Roseimicrobium gellanilyticum: one gene and its partner. The protein of the gene in region 1 interacts with the protein of each later gene in a pairwise test. Links are inferred from orthologs where the notes say so. Each region holds a gene or a part of one and is shown on either strand. Other genes may lie near its edges. The genes, in order: ruvC and ruvA.

Region 1 (6,311 bases):
CATGGGGGCTGGAAGCGCAAGCGACCGGTCACGGAAAGTGTCACAGAAAACATACCACCAGCGGGCGCCGCAAGGCACCGCAGGCCAGGGTGAAAAGGCGGGGTAAGAGCCCACCGCTCCGACTGTAAGGAAGGAGGCAGGACAAACCCGACGCGGTGCAAGACATAACAGGGGAAATGGCCCGCCCTGGCCGCAAGTCCCGCTCCGGCGGGATGGATAACTCCGGGTATTAGTCGCATCCCGCGTCAGCGGGGCGTGCACCAGTCACTTCGGTGGCGGGTGTGTCGAGAGAAATGACCGCCACCTCCAGCCGCAAGGCTGGAGGCACAAAATCCGGCTTACACCGGCCGTCCCAAGTTCTTCTTCTTTTCGCGGTTCAGTCTTCCAAAGACAGGCGCTTTGCGTGATGCTCCCGCGGGCCCGAGCGAGAGCAGCATTCCTCACGTCATGAAGAAGACATCCTCCAAGAGAGCACCGGAGAAGCGTTGCACCTGGGCTGCCAATGACCCTCTCATGGCCGCCTACCATGATGAGGAGTGGGGACGCCCCGAGCATGACAGCCGGGCGCTCTGGGAGAAGCTGGTGCTGGATGGATTCCAAGCGGGGCTCTCGTGGATCACCATCCTGCGCAAGCGCGACGCTTTCCGCCTTGCCTTCCAGGGATTTGATCCTGAGAAGATCGCCCGATACGGCGCGAAGGATGTGAAGCGCCTCCTGGCGGATCCTGGCATCATCCGCTCACGTGCAAAGATCGAGGCCACCATCGGCAATGCCAAAGCCTATCTCGCCATGCGGGAGGAGGGTATCGATTTCTCCGAATTTCTATGGGAGCTCGCCGGAGGCAAACCCAAGCGCAATGCATGGAAATCCACCTCCCAAGTGCCTGCGCAAACTCCTGCCTCCGTGAAGATGTCTGCCGCACTGAAGGAACGTGGGTTCAAGTTTGCAGGGCCGGTAATTGTCTATGCATGGATGCAGGCAGTTGGCATGGTGAACGATCACTTGACCACGTGCCCGTGGCGGGATGCCTAGGTATAAAAAAAACCGGCTGGAGATTTCATCCTCCAGCCAGTTCACAAGAAACCAGCCAACAGGCTGGCAGACCTTCGATGCGTGCTAGTGGTGCACGTGGCGTCCACCGCCGGTGAAAAGGCGGTACACGACGAGCAGAAGAATGGCGCCGATCACCGAGGCAATGAAGCCTGCGGGTTCACCTTCGCCATACCATCCAAGACCGCGACCGAGCATGCCGGCAACAAACGCTCCAGCAACACCCAGGAACATCGTGACGATGATGCCACCCGGGTCATTGCCCGGCATCAGAAACTTGGCGACTGCACCTACAAGCAGGCCAATCAAGAGCATCCAGAGGAAGTCCATGACGATTGATAGTTAGGGGTTCGTAATCACAGTGCGCGACGCGAAACGCCGCGTTTCTAAAGACAGAATCGTCCGGCGATGCCCTGTCGGTTTGGTGAGGCACGGTGAACCGGGTCGGGAATCCATGCCTGTCGGTGTTCTTAGCTTCCGCGCCTTGTATGGGAGGCGCCGTACTTGCGATTCGCGAAGGCCATGGCGATGAGGCAGAGGCCTACGATGCACAAGGCGACACCAGCGGCTGTCATGGCCACAGTCGGAAGAAGAATAATGCCGAATACACAAAGGACCGACCCTGCTGCTATCCTGCCCACATGGATCTTGGGCTGGTGGACGGGTGCCGACGCCGTGGGAATATCGCTACGATTCATAAGTGCTACCGGGGGTGAAGTGCCTGAGTCCGGATTGCCGGGTCACACTTGTTGAATCGCGCGATGGTCCATGCTTGACCTCCACAACCTCAGCGACAGCGGCCCGATCAAAGGTCTTCCTTACGGGCACCTGAGCACATCCAAAGAACTCATACCGCCCCTCGTGTTGATGATACCCCTCCGCTTCTATATGCTGGGGGTGGCCTCGTTTGAAGGTGACTAGAAACTGTTTCATGGCCCGCGAAGCGTCCATTCTAGCGGGGCCGGCCATCAGGTAGCTACCTTATCGGGGAGTCAGTCCATCACTCCGCTGAATGCCCGGCGAGCATACACCAGGCGGTACTCCTCTACGGTGGAGCGTTGCTTTTCCGCCTGTTGTTGCAGTTGATGGAGGTCAAATCCCAATGCCTCCACCATGGGTGCAATGGCTGCCTGGAAGGCGTGCCATTGCAAGAGCTTGCCCGTGATACCGATGTACAACATTTCGAGTCCCTGCATGATGGCGAGCCCCTGGTGATCATTTTTCGTGCCTCCGAACTTCGGGGAGCTCGCTTTCTCTCCCAGCCACGCCACGGCCTTCTTGATAGCGCCCTCCTTGTAATCATTCGCTTGAAGCAGAATCCTCAACACTTGCTGCTCTTCGGTGATCTCCTCCTTGAGTTCGGCGAGGAAGGACTTGAGCGTGGCATCATCCAGCGCATCGCTCATGTCGTCGATCAATGCGAGTGCAGCGACGGATCCCGCAAGGTGATCGTTGATGTAGATGGCAAGGTTTTGGTACATGGCGGGAGACGGGATTCTGCTACGTGGCAGCCATATGGCTACATTCGCGAATGTGGCTTCAGCTCACAAGTGGGGCAGTTTTTTTTGCAGTCTTGGGAACGGGCGTGGAAAATAGTGACACGCCACCACCACCGAATGGGAGACAAAATGCGTATCGGGAAAGCAAGGCGTCGGTCTCTTGCTTCGTTACCATCTTCCGCCGTCGTACTGGATGGCTGCCATGAGCGCGCAACTTCATCTTCTGCCGCACCCGGAGTGGACGTGTTTCCGGGAGTCCCTGGTGGGGTTGGATGGCAAATCTCTCTGGCTGACCGTCAACGGGCATCGAAAGGGACCTTATCGCATCGCCATTCTTGGAGCGGGCATGGGGGCGCCCGCCTGCCGACGCTATGCCATAGAGCTGATTCCTGACGTGCCGGATGAACTCCAGCCCCTGTACCTGGATCCTCAAGTGGCGGACCACATTACGGGAATGAAAGGTGGTCGTGGGAAGATGATGGAACTCGATCTGGACGAGGTGGCCCCATCGACCGCAGCGGGAAAGTGACGACTTTCCCGACTAACTGCCGGGTAGCGGTGGCCTACGAACTCATCCGCCTTTGGCCGTCAGCTCGCGTTCTGCTTGGGCAATGCGTTGGATGTAGTCGGCTTCTTGCAGGAGCCAGTCATAGCTGTTCCACTGCGGGATGGAGCGGTGTACCTTCAGCAGGCTCTTCAGAAACCTCACACGCCATTGGACATGGGAAAGATTGTCTGTGCGCATTTGTGTGGCATTCATGGCAAATAGACGGGCAGTTGATCGATCTTCGCAAGAAACCGCGCCCCTGGCTCTACGCAGACCTGCTTATTTTCGCGAGACGAGCCCCGACCGGATTGCCGCCGGGGGTAGAGGGTAGTGCTCTAAACCCGCTCCCGCGTGGTTCCGGTGGCGACTTTTCCGGACGTCGCCTGCAAGTGGGCAAGGCCCACCGCGAGTGCGTCTGCGGCATCCGCGGGAGGGGTCTCACGCAGCCGCAGGATGGAGCGCATCATGAAGGCGACCTGCTCCTTGGCCGCTGCACCCTTGCCCACAGCGGCTTGTTTCACTTCCCTCGGCGCATAGTCGTATACGGCGAGACCGTGCTCTGCGGCGGCAATCAGGACCGCGCCGCGCACGCTGCCCAGTGTGATGGCCGTGCGGAAGCTCTGCACATAGATCGTGGCCTCCACGGCGCACTCGGTGGGCTGGTGCTCGCGGATGATTTCCGCCAGGCGTTCGCGGATGGCCACGAGGCAGCCTGAAGCCAGCATCTTTGCGGGATTCTGTATCACACCATAGGTCACCGCGCGTGTCTGGCCGCCCTCGTGATGCAGCACGGCGTAGCCGGTGCACCGCAGCGCGGGATCTACAGCCAGAATGCGGAGGGGATTTGCCATCGTGTCCACGCGGGATGCGTTCCGGATCCTGCCATGGCAGGGTCATCGCATTCCCGCGTTCGCAGCGCTAGAGGAAAATGCGGTCGGATTTCTTCTGCTCCTGCCGCAAGCTGAAGAGCGTGTCCACGGCCAGCCAGCCGGAGCCATTTACCAGCAGGGTGACTGCGACAAGGAAGTAGAGCACCGCAGCCTCCGCACGGAAAGGCAGGTCCGTCTTGTTGCACACCCAGAGCGCTCCCAGCACCACCGGCATGAAGACCACGGAGGAAAAACGGGTTACAAATCCCAGGATCCAGCTCACTGCTGTGAAGGCTGCAATCACAGCGGCTGCTGCCCCGAAAATCTTTCCCATCAGCGGACTGAAGCCCGCCTTCTCCATGGTGGCGATCAAGTCCCACGCCTGCTGATTCCACACGTGCTGCCAGGCGAGTGTCGCCCCCTGCCAGGCATGCATGTAGAGCAGCAGCGCCCCGGCACCAATCCGCAACGGGATGATGCCGATGATTGGTGGAGGAGTGTCGAAGGGAGAGCTGTCGCCGGGCATGCTGCAGGGGAAGGTGGTGGAGCTTACAGCGCGTCGGAGTAGGTCACCACATCTCCTGCTTCCAGTTCGATGTCCGGATTCAGGTAGTCGGAATGGAAAGCCCGCACGCCGTTGCGCGTGACATAGACCGCACGGCCGGTGGCACGTTCATCACGTCCGCCCATGTACTGGAGAATGTTCGAAGGATTGGCGCCGCCGAAATACTGGATCACGCCTTCGTGCTTCACCGCGCCGTGGACAGTGAGCAGCTGGGTGCCTTCCACGGAGATGAGCTGCATGGTGATGAGGGACTCCCCACGCTTTCTGCGGAAAGCCGCTTCCATTTCGCGCACTGCCTGGGAGGCCGTCTTGCCGCCGATCTTGAAGGAGCCGTACTTGCCAAGGTCCACCTTGCCGTGCTCATCCACCATGACTGCGCCCACGAAGACCTTCGCGGGTGAGCGCTGGCCGGCGTACACCGCGAGGTCGAGGGTGTGGCCATGGGCAAGAGGTTGCTTCAGGGACCAGGGAACCTGCGGATCGTTGACCGGGGCGGTCGCATCATTCCCCACAAAGGGGACCTTCATCTTCGGAAGTACGGGCAGATCCACCTTGGGAAGCTTGTCCAGCGAGATGCAACTGCTCAGGGTGAGCGCCAGGGGCGCGGCAGAAAGAAGAAAAAGTCGGACTAGGCGGAGATTCATGGAGCCGCCATCATGGGCAGCACCGTGCGGCTGACAAGCCGGAATATGGGCAACGCTGCGTCATTCAAAACGCAACGCGAAGCACGCGACGGAAACTACTCGATGATGAAGTCGTCTTCGCTCAGGAAATCGTGAGCAGGCACTTCGAGGTCGGAGGCGCTGGTCTCAGGCCCGAAGGCGAGATCGGCAGCAGCCTTGATACCGGACTGGACTTCCGGCGTGAACCACAGGACGGGAGGCCACGGAGAGCACTCGGCATCGGTCATGGTGGGCTTGTTGAACATGGCGGTGTTGGGGTGGGCTGTTACTTTCTAGTCCCTCACCAGCTCTAACTTCCCTTCGCCGTTCAGCCTCCATTCGCGCTCCTTGATATCCTTTTCGGCAATGTGTTCACGGACGCATTTCTGCACCATGTTGCGCACAATTTCCGCAGGGCTGGAGCCATAGAGACCTTTTACCACGAGGTCCTCCAAGTACTGCTTCATCTGAGGCGTGACCGTGATGGTCATGCTCAGGGTTTCCACAGTGTTGGACGGACGCGCCATGATTAAGGCAGGGTTAAGACCCGGTGACGACCGAGTTTTAACCTTGTTCTTAACATGGGTCAATAATAATCCAGGGTTTTTACCCCGTTTCTGCCGTGTTTAAACAGTGCCTTAAGGTTTTTCTGTTCGAGTGAACAACGGTTTGGCGATGCAATCGATCTTGGAACAACCCAGGCACGCCCTTTGGCCCGCGAATACTCATCGCGTGCGCTGGCGTTGTTGGGGGTTCAGAGCGCATAGGCTGATTAATTAGTTAATATATCTTAAGCAAAGACTTTGCGCAAGTGTTCTAAATCATACCTGATGTCCTGTTCCACGCCATTGGGGATTTTCACGCCCTCAATGTGCATCCAGCCGGTGTACCCGATGACGTCCATATCCGCCCGCACCTTGGCGAAGTCGATGGAACCTTTCCCGTAGAGATCGTCATAATCCTTGGCGTGGAATTCGCAGATACGCTCGCGACCGAGACGACGCACGGCGGCGTGGATGTCCTCCGACTCCTTGTGCATGTTTCCCACATCATAGTACACCTTGACGGAGGGAGACTTCACCGCATCCAGGATGCGCTCCAGCACGGGCGCTTTGAGCC
Region 2 (6,424 bases), on another replicon or contig:
GACCTTGCCGATACGCTTCACGAGTGGCGGCATCTGCTTCTGCATCCGCCAGTGCACGTAGTGCTGCCTGGGACATGGAGTGTGTCCACAGGTAGGTCTCACCCTTTCCGTGCCCTCCGTACTCCAGGCCTTCGGCGCAGATTTCCAGGCGGCTTTTCATGGTAGGTCCAACCTTTTCCTGAAGACGCTCGTGATACTGAGTGAGCCAGCGTTCCTCACCCGTAAGTTGATGCATGGCCCGGAGCAGGAAGAGGAAACGTGCTGCATCATGCGCCGTGGGCCGCACAAAGGTGCCGCGGTAGCCGTACTCAGGCCGTGCACATGGCACGCGCCATTGATGGCCCTCCAGGGCCACCGCAGTGCTCTGCAGCTTCTCCACGATCCGTGTGCGCTCTGAACCAGAGACGAGGCCGCTCCGCACATAACACCACAGCCCATAGAACCATGGGAACACCTGATCCTCAGAACTGGCAGGGTAATGGGACTTCCCGTCTGCACCCAATCCTCGCGGAACGAAGCCGGGTGTTTCACTCCGCTCTGCCAACTTCATCAATCCCGCCGCGATGCGATGCGCCTTCTCCGCAGACTCCTCATCACGCCGCACACTCCAGCGATTGCATAGTCCGTCCAGATACAGTCCGCCGAAGAAAGGACCATCCTCAATCGGTGTGGACCAACTCATGCCATTCGGCTGCGCTGCAGCGCAATGGTCCGCCGTAGGCAGGGTGACTTCACCATTCAGTCCCGCATAGTGAAAGAGGACATCCAGGCGTTTGTCGATGAAGCGCCGCCAGATTTCCTGGTGCGCCTCCTCCGCGACGGTTTCGATGGAGGTTGCCGCCGCCTGAGTCGAAACACCACCTGCTTGCCACAAGGCAACGGCAGCCAGCCCGCTCTTGAGAAAAGCACGCCGCTTCACGAGGGACAGGGAGGCAACCATGCCCGACGATAGAAATGGGCTTACTGGTTGGCAAGCCCACACAGCGCATCGATTCACTACGCTCACGCGGGCGTCTTCAACATAGGGGCGTATTCCACTGGGCGGAACCTACCGAGTGTTTGTCGATTTCCAGAGCATGCGCCTGCTCGATAGTGAACTTCACATCTCCGTATCCTTATCCGCAAGCAGGGCGCTTCTGGTCGACAGGATGCGCTCCTTCGCTACTTCCTGCCCAGCCTCCATCTGAGCCGGGCTCGAAGCTGGCGCAGTGGCTTCTGGCAACGGCCTTTAGGAGCAATTGGAATCCGGTTACATTGAAGTGGAAGAGGCTGAAGTCACGACTCCATCGGCCACATCCTTGAAGGTGGCCTGACCATCCGCTTCTAATCAGTCGGTTAAGTTAAGAGTAGATTGAATTGCAGTGGGAGCGGCCTTCGGGCCGCTCCTTTTTTATTGCGTGTGGCTCTGCCCGGGCACCATCATGGCGCTGATGTTCCAGGACCTCTCCCCATCGGTGACCGAATCCAGAAGGCGTTGGAAGGCCGCCCTCCTGGCAACCCCCGTGGTGTTGTATCCGGCTACGGCATCCGCAAACATGGGCACGCCGCTCATGTGGGCAGGCTCGCTGCACATGCTGATTGGGAATCTGTTCATCGGCATCTTCGAGGGGCTGCTGTTGTCATGGATCTTCAAGACACATCGGGGCGCCTCCATCGGAGTGATGATTCTTGCCAACTATCTTTCTGCCTGGCTGGGCATCGGCATCCTGGGCAATTTCCATCCTTCGGAGCCACTTTCGCTGTCCAATGCCATGAGTTGGCTTGGACTCATGGTCGGCCTTACCTATGTGATGACGTTGCTCCTCGAATGGCCCTTTGTGGTGTGGATGTTCAGGGGCACTCCGCACCAATTGGGAAGGAGCATCCGTGCATCGCTGCTGGTGCAGACTGTTTCGTATGCATTGCTTTGCGCCTATTATGGGTCGGCGGGGCACATGTCTCTCTACACACGCACTGAGCTGGTCAATGCGAGTGCTCTTTCCCTGCCGGAGCACGTGATGGTGTACTACCTGTCCTGCGACGATGGAGACGTGTACCGGAGATCGCTGTCTGGCGGGAAGCCGGTCAAGGTGATGGAGCTGGATTCCAAGTCGGTAGTCGATCGACTGTTTGTTTGCAGAAATGCAGAGCGCCCGGCGGAATGGGATCTGGTGGCACGATTGGAAGCTCCGCGAGGGGGCCAAGTCGAGCTTGTGACGGTGGTTCCCAACCTCAAAGCGACCGTCGCTCCCGGCATCAGGGCGCGCAATGAGGAGCTCGGTCTGGAAGGGCGCATTTGGGAAAACGTGGGAGAAGTCGACAAACTGGGCGACCCTACTTCAGGCCGCTGGTCCTTCCGGACGGGTTACTGGGCGGGAGATGGCCTGAAGGGCGTCGATTCCGCGAGTGGTGAGCGCTGGAAGCTTGCTTTTGAAACTCCCTTCGTCGGCCTGCCTGTGCTCAATGCGGTGCAACTCCCGGGAGACAAGGTGCTCTTCCAGCTTGGGTCCAGTGAGATTTACCTTCTGGATGCGCCTACCCGCCGGCTGGCCTTGCTCTGGAAGGGAAGAGGGCCCGTAGCCATGTTGGGAACCGCCGATGGCAAGATGGACCCGGAGGTGGCGGGTTCTTCGGCTGAGGGCACTGCCGCACAGAGATGATGGTCGAGCGCATGAGCCGCTCCCTCTTCTTTGCCATGGGCACCGCTTTCCTCGTGGCGGCTTACAGCGTCCTGGCATTCACAGGTGAGGAGCGTCACTACCGCCTCTGGTACTACGTACCTGCCGCGGCTCTTGCAGGCAGCCTGGTTGCAGATCGACTTGGCAAGAGGCAGTCCGTAACCTTCTGGCAATGGGCGGTTGATATTGGAGTCGCCTTGCTTGGCCTCGCCCGCCCGTTGTTTGGGGTCCCTCCCGTGTCTGGTCATGCCGTCTTCTCACTCCACGCGATGATGACGGGGCGCAGCAAGACGACGGTGACGCTGGCCATCGTTTCGTTGCTCATCACCTTGTTCGCCAAAATCATCCTGTGGAACTGGGACCGTACCCTGTGGCCGGGCCTCGCTGGCGGAGCAATCAGTGGCTCGGTGTGGAAACTTGCGGGTGCCGGCGTGTGGAAAAGGCCGACAGGAGATTCAATAAACCAGTGACAAGATCCAAGCCAGCAGCAGAACGATGGCGGTCACCCACCAGAGGGTCTTGATGCCCGCAGGCTTCGGACTGGCACTCCCCTTGCCGAACTCCTGCTCAACAAATTCATCGTAGTTAAATTCATCATCATCCGGGAGGTCGACGCCATCATACGTGTAGGCATCTTTTTTCCAGCCCGTGTTGTGGTCGGAACCGCACTCCGGACAGGCCAGTGATTTCGGAGGAACGTCCTCTCCGCATACCGGACAGACTTCTGGCGTGCGAGGTTTGCTGTTCAGGTAGGCCATGACTAGCTTGATTGCGAGCGGGCTGCCTTTTTAGCCATCATGCGCTTCTCGTAGGCGATGCCGCGTGCATGGCTCTCAATGGCAGACATGATGCACAGGGTCACCAGGGCGACCGCCGCAATCCGATGGTACCATTCACGAAGTGCCAGACCGGTGAGAAGCAAAAGCCCACAGCCGATAAACCACCAGAACACGTCTCTTCCAGGAGCGATCGTGACCACCTGGCTAAAAAAGATATCCCATCACGCCGCACGAAAAAGCAAAACTGGCGACAGCACGAATCAGGCTGGAGATGGAGGTGCTTGTATTCATGGGTTCACCAGTGACTTGCCTCTAGCATGCTCAAAGCTGCGCCCATAAGGCAAGCGCATTGTGCCTCACATCCCTCGTAACGCATCGCGAATCAGTTTATCCACCGTCATCTTGTCCGCTTCCGCGCCGGCCTTCTTCATCAGATCCTGCACTGTCTTCTGCGCTTCAGTTTGTTTGAAGCCCAACGTAATGAGCGCCAGTACAGCGTCGGTCTGTACCGCCTGCGTGGGATCGGGCGCGAGGCTGGCGGTGGAGGACTGCGCGGCCTGCCAGGTGCTCACGATGCCGACCTTGTCTTTGAGCTCGAGCACGATGCGCTCCGCAGTCTTCTTCCCTACGCCGTTGATCTTCGAAAGAGCAGCGATGTCGTTGCGAATCACATTGTCCTTGAAGTTCGAGACCGGCATGCCGCTCAGCACGGCCAGGGCCATTTTCGGCCCGATACCGCTCACGCGATCGATGAGGAGCTTGAAGAGATCGCGTTCTTCACTCGTAGCGAAGCCGTACAGGGTGTGATCATGTTCGGTGACGTGGTAGTGCGTGAGGAGCTTCACCTCCCCTGTCGCTCCCGCCAGCTTGTCATAGGTGGTGAGCGGGATGAAGCAGCGGTAGCCGACGCCGTTGCATTCGATGACGAGCTGGTTAGGCAGCGCTTCGACGAGCTGGCCGCGCAGATGGGAAATCATACGATGAGTCAAGCGGTCAACCGCACGCAGTCAAGAGAACGGCATGCAGAACCAACCGCAAGGGACGAGGTTTTGGGGTTGAAGTAGGGCAGGGGTGACCCAAGGTACGCGGGTATGAAGAGAGCCCTCGTTTGGATGGTCCTGAGTTGCAGCAGTGTGCTGTCCCTCGGCGCGGCAGAGCCTGCCAAGGCGAAGCCGTCATCATCCAAAAAGGCAACACCCGCCAAGACGCCAGCAAAGTCGGTTGAGAAACCGAGGACGCCGGAAAAGGAGGCTGCTGCAGCCCCTGCTCCGGTCACCCCTGTCGCATCCTCGGCGGCCTCTGCCACGAAGGCCGTCCCGGTGACCCCGGAGCGCAAGCTCGAGCCATTCCTCCTGCTACCCATGCCGAAGCTGGTCGGTACCTCTAATGCGAAGGCCGTGGGTGGATCCGTCACGACCGTGTTTTGCCCAGCCCGTGAGATAGCGGCATCCCCTTATATCCAAGTGTATACCGATGATGAATTCGCCAAATTAGGCATCAGTGCGGACGCCTTTGAGAAGAAGGCGCGCCAAGCTGCGGAACGGCTGCTCACCGTCTATCGCCCTGAGCTGATTAAAGACGAGGAAGGAAAGGTCCGATATGGCGTCTATCGCGGGGAGAAAGAAATCTTCGCCTGCCTCATGATGGCGCCATCTTTGGGCAAAGTCTTTGAGAATGTCTTTGGAAAAGAAGTCATTGTGGCAATGCCTGACCGCAATGCGTTGTATGTTTTCCCACCGAATCCTTCTGTGGTGGATGATTTTGCCGGGGATCTTGAGGTCCGTTATGAGTCCGCCTTGAATGCGGCCTCGGATGAGGTCTTCATTATCAAGGCCGAAAGCGGTGAAATCAGCGCACTGGGCAGCTTTTCCAGCCGTTAGGAGGGCAGAAAGCTCAGTACGGCATCTAAGCCCGGATCTTTCGAAAAGCCCTCAAACCGGGCCAAAATGGGCCATTTTGGCCGGTTTTTGGGCTCCGGAAGCAACATTCATTCGCCAATTGTTATGCGCCGTGCTATACTAGCCGTCTATGGCTACCGTAAGAAAAACACGTTTTTCGCGTCGGGTTCCTGACCATGTGACAGATGAGTTGGTGAATGTTCTGTCGGATGGCAAGGTGTATGAGTTCAACGTTCTGTTTGGACTGGTTTATGACAACCTGAAGCTGAAGAACGCGGTGAGCGGAGGAGAAGAGATGCTGCGTCTCCGTTCCTATGAGAAGCTCCAGAATCTGGTCAGCCGTGGTCTTGTGGAAAAGAAGCTGAAGAGCTATCGCGGTTTGAAGGGGATCGAGCAGGCGTCCAGCGTGCACACCCTCGCCCGCGCGGAAGCGGCCGCCGCCGCCGCCGCCGCTGCCCGCTAGATTTCCCGACTCGACCGTATCACTCATCCTCAACCTTTTAACCAAGCCGCCCTGGCCAATTGCAGGGCGGCTTTTTTGTAGCCTGGTCCCTGCTTCTTGACGCCGCCGGACTCCCGTCTAGTATCCCCCGACCCATGTTGGAGAATTATCTGCCCGTCCTTATGCAGGTGGCCATCGCCGCCGGCTTTGCTGGAGCCACGCTTCTTGTCAGTGTCCTGGCAGGGAAGGCTGCCCGCCGCAACAAGATGAAGGACTCCGCCTATGAATGCGGCATGCTCCCCCTTGGTGAAGCTCAGCCCCGCTTCAGCGTGAAGTTCTACATTGTGGCGATGCTTTTCGTGCTCTTCGATATTGAGGTCGTCTTCCTTTATCCTTGGGCGATTATTTACAAGGACTACATCGTGGCTCATGGCGCCTCCATTTTCTGGTGGGCGTTGTCGTTCGTGACCATCCTGCTGGTGGCCTTTGGCTACGCCTGGAAGAAAAAGGCACTCGATTGGAGCTCCTAGTGCGACTCTGGAATAGGGAATTATGGTCTGCCAGGTCTCGCTCTTTACTCTGAAGCCCGATGTCACGCCGGAGCGGCTTGAGGAGATGATGTGGACCACGCGCACCACCCTGTTGCGC

Evidence for each region.
Region 2: the proteins of ruvC (region 1) and ruvA interact in binary tests that used the Escherichia coli proteins (3 or more experiments, as listed by UniProt). The link is inferred for Roseimicrobium gellanilyticum from one-to-one orthologs.

The regions. Positions count from the first base shown.
Region 1 is NZ_QNRR01000018.1:67,653-73,963, reverse strand. The notes cover bases 2,190-4,936. They hold ruvC (crossover junction endodeoxyribonuclease RuvC), read right to left. Parts: upstream 3,948-4,936; coding sequence 3,432-3,947; downstream 2,190-3,431. Other genes in these bases: DES53_RS30075 (polysaccharide biosynthesis/export family protein), read right to left, coding at 4,515-4,936; DES53_RS30080 (hypothetical protein), read right to left, coding at 4,015-4,491; DES53_RS30090 (hypothetical protein), read right to left, coding at 3,121-3,309; DES53_RS30095 (hypothetical protein), read left to right, coding at 2,752-3,078; DES53_RS30100 (hypothetical protein), read right to left, coding at 2,190-2,531. Also shown: DES53_RS30115 (DNA-3-methyladenine glycosylase I), read left to right, coding at 448-1,032; DES53_RS30110 (GlsB/YeaQ/YmgE family stress response membrane protein), read right to left, coding at 1,117-1,380; more of DES53_RS30100, read right to left, coding at 2,043-2,189; more of DES53_RS30075, read right to left, coding at 4,937-5,174; DES53_RS32650 (hypothetical protein), read right to left, coding at 5,270-5,458; DES53_RS30070 (hypothetical protein), read right to left, coding at 5,486-5,719; DES53_RS30065 (sugar phosphate isomerase/epimerase family protein), read right to left, coding at 5,983-6,311.
Region 2 is NZ_QNRR01000006.1:387,038-393,461, reverse strand. Bases 2,604-5,463 are described here. They hold ruvA (Holliday junction branch migration protein RuvA), read right to left. Parts: upstream 4,414-5,463; coding sequence 3,793-4,413; downstream 2,604-3,792. Other genes in these bases: DES53_RS18395 (hypothetical protein), read left to right, coding at 4,798-5,316; DES53_RS18405 (hypothetical protein), read right to left, coding at 3,418-3,609; DES53_RS18410 (zinc ribbon domain-containing protein), read right to left, coding at 3,113-3,415; DES53_RS18415 (hypothetical protein), read left to right, coding at 2,651-3,127; DES53_RS18420 (hypothetical protein), read left to right, coding at 2,604-2,639. Outside these bases: DES53_RS18425 (hypothetical protein), read right to left, coding at 1-940; more of DES53_RS18420, read left to right, coding at 1,398-2,603; DES53_RS18390 (hypothetical protein), read left to right, coding at 5,528-5,797; DES53_RS18385 (NADH-quinone oxidoreductase subunit A), read left to right, coding at 5,932-6,306; DES53_RS18380 (Dabb family protein), read left to right, coding at 6,329-6,424. UniProt on the Escherichia coli protein: The RuvA-RuvB-RuvC complex processes Holliday junction (HJ) DNA during genetic recombination and DNA repair.